One region of the Paraburkholderia sp. 2C genome, then DNA from elsewhere that is predicted to be linked to it. Evidence: riboswitches for the same ligand, from Rfam matches in the RefSeq annotation. Region 1 holds a riboswitch; the other holds the start of a gene.
What was found. Region 1 has a riboswitch for ZMP and ZTP ahead of glyA (serine hydroxymethyltransferase). Riboswitches for the same ligand answer to the same signal wherever they lie in the genome.

Region 1 (3,403 bases):
GGCTCGCATTGAGAACGAGGGAAATGATCGACAGATCTTGTGTAGTGTTCATAGAGGTTCGCTGTAACGTCCCGCTAGGGGCGTCCGGCTGCAAGGAAGATCGAAGCGTTCGGTGGGGAAACCGGAAGCTTCGGCGAACCCTTTCGCCGAACCATACTTGGTCTTGTTCTGACCGTTACGAGTTCACTGGCCAGGTAACAACGGTAATCACTCGCTAGTCGTTGACATACCTGTCACCGTGTTGCCTGTGCCTAAGCTGGTGTCTGCGCCGGAGTTGAGCGGTGGCCCGCGCCGCAACGCGGCGAGGACGGCCGGCGGAATCGCGGTGGGCCGCAGCGCTGCCGCATCGACACAGCCGACGCGGATCGTGCCGGTGGCGAGCAACGCGCCTTCGCGCCACGCTTCCTGCATGAAGTCGACTGTCGCGCGGCCGAGACGTTCGATCCTGCTGACGATCACGAGCGAGTCGTCGAGGCGTGCCGGCGAACGGAAGTCGAGCGCCGTGCTGCAGACGATGAAGAGCGTACCGGTTTCGCTCGCGAGCCTGCTTTGTTCGATTCCGCTGGCGCGCAGCCATTCGGTGCGCGCGCGTTCGAAAAACTTCAGGTAGTTCGCGAAAAACACGATGCCACCGGCGTCCGTATCTTCGTAGTACACGCGAATCGGCCATGTGAAGCCGATTTCGGCGCCGGGCGGGCTGCCAGGAGTTTTCATGTCGCGCATTTTACCGGAACCTGACAGGCGGCCTGATTTTCTGGTGCATGTTTCATTGACTGTTCCCGAACGATTCCCGGTGCCGGCGTGTTCAGCCGCGATGAACCGAAAGGCCGGCGAACGACTGCGCAACGGGCATCAGTTCGATCGAATTGATGTTCACATGCGCGGGGCGCGTCGCGACCCAGAAGATCGATTCGGCGATGTCATCGGCGGTGAGCGGCTGCATGTCCTTGTAGACCCCCGCAGCCTTCGCGTCGTCGCCGCGAAAGCGCACGTTCGAGAACTCGGTGCCGCCGCACAGGCCCGGCTGGATGTCGGTCACGCGCACCGCGGTGCCGGTCAGGTCCGCGCGCAGGTTCAGGCTGAATTGCGCGACGAACGCCTTGGTCGCGCCGTATACGTTGCCGCCGGCATACGGCCAGCTGCTGGCGACCGAGCCGAGATTGATCACATGGCCGCGGTTGCGCCCGACCATACCCGGCAGCAGCGCGCGTGTGACCTGCACAAGGCCTTTGCAGTTCGTGTCGATCATCGTTTCCCAGTCGTCGAGATCGGCCTTGTGGGCCGGTTCGAGGCCAAGCGCGAGACCCGCATTGTTGACCAGCACGTCGACCGCCGCAAAGCCGTCGGGCAGTGCGGACGAGAGCGCTTCCACTGCCGTGCGGTCGCGCACGTCGAGTTCGAGCGGCAGCAGGTTCTCGCCGAGTTCGCGGGCGAGCGCATCGAGGCGGTCCTTGCGGCGCGCGGTCGCGACGACGCGATGGCCGCCTTTCACAAAAGCACGCGCAATGGCGGCGCCGAATCCGGCAGACGCCCCGGTGACAAAGACGATCATTCCAGTTTCCGGTGGGTTGAGAAAGGCGACAAGCCTACTTCCATTGCGGCAGCCGATCAACCACGTCGCGACGGCCGGATCGGACGCAGTGACGGACCTCGCGCGGGACGCCGCAAAGTGCGCGCAAGTAGCGAATTCATCAGGCTTTTTCGCGCTGCCGGCGGCGCCGCAGGCCCGGTTGCCTATTCGATGCGGTTCCAATACACTAACGCGCTCATCCCTGCGTGACTGGCGATAGAACCCTACGGGTTCAAGGTGGAGCAACCCACCGTGAAGCGCGGGGCTCCGTTTTGCCGTTCGCCTGGGCAGCTGTGATCCGCGCGCGATTGTTCGTGCCGCCGGACGCTGGCCTGCCTCGCGTGTGCGGCGCCTCTGTAGTCCGCATATCCTGGCTTCCAGTTTCCTGCCGTACCGCGCTCCAGCTTGCGCGCTTTGCGCACGCCTTTCGCGTGCCGCTTTGTATGCTGTTATGCGCAAGATCAAGCGTAAAAGCACGCGCGGAATCACGGTCAACCGAACATTCTCAACGGAACGCATATGTTTGATAGAGCCCAAAGCACCATTGCGAACGTCGACCCGGAAGTCTGGCAGGCGATCGAGCAGGAAAACCACCGTCAGGAAGAGCACATCGAGCTGATCGCGTCGGAGAACTACACGAGCCCGGCCGTGATGGCCGCGCAAGGTTCGCAGCTCACGAACAAGTACGCGGAAGGGTATCCGGGCAAGCGCTATTACGGCGGTTGCGAGTATGTCGATGTCGTGGAGCAGCTCGCGATCGATCGCGTCAAACAGCTGTTTGGCGCCGAAGCGGCGAACGTGCAGCCGAACTCGGGCTCGCAGGCCAATCAGGGCGTGTTCTTCGCCATGCTCAAGCCCGGCGACACGATCATGGGCATGAGTCTCGCGCATGGCGGCCATTTGACGCACGGCTCGCCCGTCAACATGTCGGGTAAATGGTTCAACGTGGTCAGCTATGGGCTCGACGCGGCCGAAGACATCGATTACGAAGCGGCCGAGAAGCTTGCTCACGAGCACAAGCCGAAGCTCATCGTCGCCGGCGCATCGGCGTTTGCCCTGCGTATCGACTTCGAACGGCTCGCGAAAATCGCGAAGGCGGTGGGCGCGTATCTGATGGTCGACATGGCGCATTACGCCGGCCTCGTTGCCGCCGGTGTCTATCCGAACCCGGTGCCGCATGCGGACTTCGTCACCACGACCACGCACAAGAGCCTGCGCGGCCCGCGCGGCGGCGTGATCCTGATGAAGGCCGAGTATGAGAAGCCGATCAACTCGGCCATTTTCCCGGGCATTCAGGGCGGTCCGCTGATGCATGTGATTGCCGCGAAGGCAGTCGCGTTCAAGGAAGCGCTGGCGCCGGAGTTCAAGGAGTATCAGCAGCGCGTGGTCGAGAACGCCCGCGTGCTGGCCGAAACGCTCGTGAAGCGCGGCCTGCGCATCGTGTCGGGTCGCACCGAGAGCCACGTGATGCTGGTCGACCTGCGTGCGAAGCACATCACCGGCAAGGCGGCCGAAGCAGCGCTTGGCGCGGCGCACATCACGGTCAACAAGAACGCGATTCCGAACGACCCGGAAAAGCCGTTCGTCACGAGCGGCATTCGCCTCGGTTCGCCCGCCATGACAACGCGCGGCTTCGGCGTCAAGGAAGCCGAAGTGGTGGGTAACCTGATCGCCGACGTGCTCGACAATCCGGAAGATGCCGCCACTATCGAGCGCGTGCGTGCGCAGGTCGCCGAGCTGACGAAGCGCTTCCCGGTCTATCGCTAGCCGATCATGCGCTGCCCGTTCTGCCGGCACGACGATACGCAGGTCGTCGACTCTCGCGTGTCCGAA
Region 2 (3,403 bases), on a different contig from region 1:
AGTTTCTTACCGTACGGTACGTGCAGGAATTCGTTGGGGCCGTGCGCGTTCGACTTCGGCCCGAGCACGCCGCACACCATGAATTGCGACTGCGGAAAGCCGGCTTTCAATACGTTCATCAACGGAATCGTGCCGCCCTGGCCGATATAGGCGCAGTCGGCGCCGAAGTGCTGGCGGGACGCGTCGTTCAAGGCGGCGCCGAGCCATGTTGCGACGTCTGGCGCGTTCCAGCCCGTCGCTGCCCCGCTGTCGGGCTTGAATGTGACCTTCGCGTTGTACGGCGGGTCGAGTTCGAGCAGCGCTTTCAGTTCGTCGACAGCCCTGGCGGCATCGACGAGCGGCGGCAGCCGCAGCGACAGCTTGAACGCGGTGCGGGGGCGCAGCACGTTGCCCGCGTCGGCAAGCGACGGCAAGCCCGCTGCGCCGGTCACCGCAAGCGATGGGCGCCACGTCGAATTGAGCAGCGCATCTTTCGGGTCGGTCGTGGTCGGCAGCACTTGCCGGCCATCCTGCCCGCACGCCCAAGGCATTTTCTTCCACACATCGTCGCCGAGAATCGTCGCGGTCGCTTCGGCTTCGCGCAGACGCTCAGGCGGTATCGGACAATGAAAGCCCTTCGGCAGCAGATTGCCGGTCGAGGCGTCTTCGAGCCGCTCGAACAGTTGCCGCATGACGCGAAAGCTCGATGGCGCAATGCCGCCATAGGAGCCCGAATGAATGCCCTCGTCGAGCACCTGCACCTCGAGGTCGCCCGAAACGAGGCCGCGCAGCGAGGTGGTGAGCCATAACTGGTCGTAGTTGCCCGCACCCGAATCGAGACAGACGACAAGGCCGACTTTTCCCAGCCTGTCGCGCAGCGCGTCGACATACGGCAACAGGTCGTAGCTGCCCGACTCCTCGCAGGTTTCGATGAGCCCGACGCAGCGCGGCCGTTCGACGCCTTGCGCATCGAGCGCCGCAAGCGCGGTGACACTCGCGTAGATCGCGTAGCCGTCGTCGGCGCCGCCGCGGCCGTAGAGCTTGCCGTCTTCGAGCTTCGGCGTCCAGGGTCCAAGGTCGTTGCGCCATCCGGCGAATTCCGGCTGCTTGTCGAGATGCCCGTACAGCACGATCGTCTCGGTGCTGCCCGAGCGTGTCGCGGGCGACTCGAAGAAGATCACCGGCGTGCGGCCCGGCAGACGCACCACTTCGAGCTTCAGGCCGCGCACCGGCTGCGTTTGCGCCCATTTCGCCGCTTCGGTGACGACGCGCTCGATGTAGCCGTGCTTCTGCCACTCGGCGTCGAACGCCGGGCTTTTAGCAGGAACGGCGATGTAGTCGGTCAGCGCCGGAACGATCTCGTCGTTCCATTTGCGTTCGACGAAATCGCGCAGGGTGTTGGGGTCCAGTTTTGAGTGCGTGGTGGCGTCGGAAATCATCGCAACATGTCCGGTCGGTGAAAAAGCACATGATAGTCCCGCCCGGTCATGGACGCTGCTGCGCAGCGTTTTGTCGCGGCGCGGCGCATGCCGCGCCGTGCGACCGTGCACTGCGCGCGTGACGTATTCGCGCGACAATGGTGCATCCGCCACACCTCTCCCGCCGCCGCAATCTCATGGAAAATCTCGCCGTACAAGGCGTCGCGGCTATCGTCGCGCTGGCAGTCTATTTCCTGCCATCGATCATCGCCGACCGGCGCAAACGCTACGATCTGCTGACTATCGCGCTCTTCAACGCGGTGGTCGGGTGGACCGTGTTCGGCTGGCTGCTTGCGCTTTACTGGGCGCTGCAGCCGAATCCGCCGAAAAACGTGGCCGGCGAAATCGTCAAGTCGCGCAAGGTCGTGAGCATGCGCACCTTTTCGACCATGCTCGCCGAACGGGTGCGCCTGCGTTCGTCGCGCAACAACGCGCGCGAGCGTTCGTCAAAGTGAAGAACGCCGATCGTGGAGGGTGGCCGCGGCCGTTGCATGGCATGGCGGACAAGGCCGGACGCGCCGCTCAATAGCCATACTGTTGAGATCGTCTGAGCATCCGCAACAGCTGTTGTCGTGGGATAATCGCGCGGTTCGCGCAACTGGCGCCACGAGATGGATCACCATCGGGGAACGCGAACCGCACTCCGCCGCTGGCCGGAGCCGCGAACCGCCGCGCGCCTGGGCATTGCCTCGATCTTGTCACGGAGACATGCAATGCCCGAACACACCGCTCTTCTCGCATTCGGCCTCGTCGCACTGGGTATGGCGCTGACGCCCGGCCCGAACATGATCTACCTTGTGTCGCGCTCGATCTGCCAGGGCCGCACGGCGGGGCTGATTTCGCTCGGCGGCGTCGCGCTCGGCTTTGTCGTCTATATGTTGTGTGCGGCCTTCGGCATTACCGCGCTGCTGCTTGCGGTGCCGTTCGCCTACGACGCATTACGCTTCGGCGGCGCGCTCTATCTGTTATGGCTCGCATGGCAAGCGGTGAAACCCGGCGGACGCTCGCCATTTCAGGTGCGCACACTGCCCGCGGACAGTCCGCGCAAGCTGTTTGCCATGGGCTTTGCGACCAATCTGTTGAACCCGAAAATCGCGGTGCTTTATCTGTCGCTGCTGCCGCAGTTCATCGATCCGCAACACGGCAGCGTGCTCGGCCAGTCGCTCGCGCTGGGTTTCGTGCAGATAGCGCTCAGCATGTGCGTGAACGCAGCGGTCGCAATGACCGCGGGTTCGATTGCGGGGTTTCTGGCGCGCCGGCCCACGTGGCTCGTGATCCAGCGCTGGATGATGGGAACGGTGCTGACCGGTCTGGCCGTAAGAATGGCGGTGGAAGCGCGGCGCTAGGCTTCTGGAAAGGCGCGTTCAGGGAAACGCGCCTCGTGAGCCTCACTCAGGAAGCACATGAGGGAAGCACATGAGGGAAGCACACGATGGAAGCCCATCAGGGAAGCACGACCCGAATGAATTTGTGCAGTTGCACCGAGCCCGCCGGAATCGAGCGCGGCTCACGGCGCACGTTCTCGAGATCGAAAATGTCCTGACGCAATTCGCCGTGCTCGTCGAACCACTGGCATACGAGCCGGTCGGCGGCGGAACCGGCCACGGGCCCTGCGTAAGTCACGGTCATACGCGGGCCGCCGGCCTTGAGCGTGACGACATCGCCGACGTTCAATTGGCCGGTACGCATCGTATCGAATGGTTTGAGAGTAGCAGTCAGCATGATGTCCCCGTTATAAGCGTAAGCGTCGAGCCGTCTGATCAAACACTGCCGTAAACGCACTGCCGTCGATTCAATTGAAAGAAGTGCCGCAAGATTATCAATCTGATTTTCCGCAAGCAAGCTTTTTCTAAAAGAAACCGTTCTGCGCACAAGTTAAGCAGATTTATAAAATATTTTAGAACGAGTGTTCAAAATATGGGATGCGCTATGGCTGTAAGCTCGTC

Region 2: another riboswitch for ZMP and ZTP. It lies ahead of ACYPXD_RS21620 (LysE family translocator); the one in region 1 lies ahead of glyA (serine hydroxymethyltransferase).

What each region holds. Positions count from the first base shown of each region.
Region 1 covers NZ_BAAILL010000049.1:267,562-270,964, reverse strand. The annotation lists gene tolQ (protein TolQ) at 1-52, opposite strand, end outside; gene ybgC (tol-pal system-associated acyl-CoA thioesterase) at 208-723, opposite strand; gene ydfG (bifunctional NADP-dependent 3-hydroxy acid dehydrogenase/3-hydroxypropionate dehydrogenase YdfG) at 806-1,552, opposite strand; ZMP/ZTP riboswitch at 1,767-1,866, shown strand; gene glyA (serine hydroxymethyltransferase) at 2,090-3,337, shown strand; gene nrdR (transcriptional regulator NrdR) at 3,344-3,403, shown strand, end outside.
Region 2 covers NZ_BAAILL010000042.1:361,475-364,877, forward strand. The annotation lists gene ACYPXD_RS21610 (M20 family metallopeptidase) at 1-1,418, opposite strand, end outside; gene ACYPXD_RS21615 (superinfection immunity protein) at 1,595-1,912, shown strand; ZMP/ZTP riboswitch at 2,042-2,147, shown strand; gene ACYPXD_RS21620 (LysE family translocator) at 2,171-2,803, shown strand; gene ACYPXD_RS21625 (YodC family protein) at 2,901-3,179, opposite strand.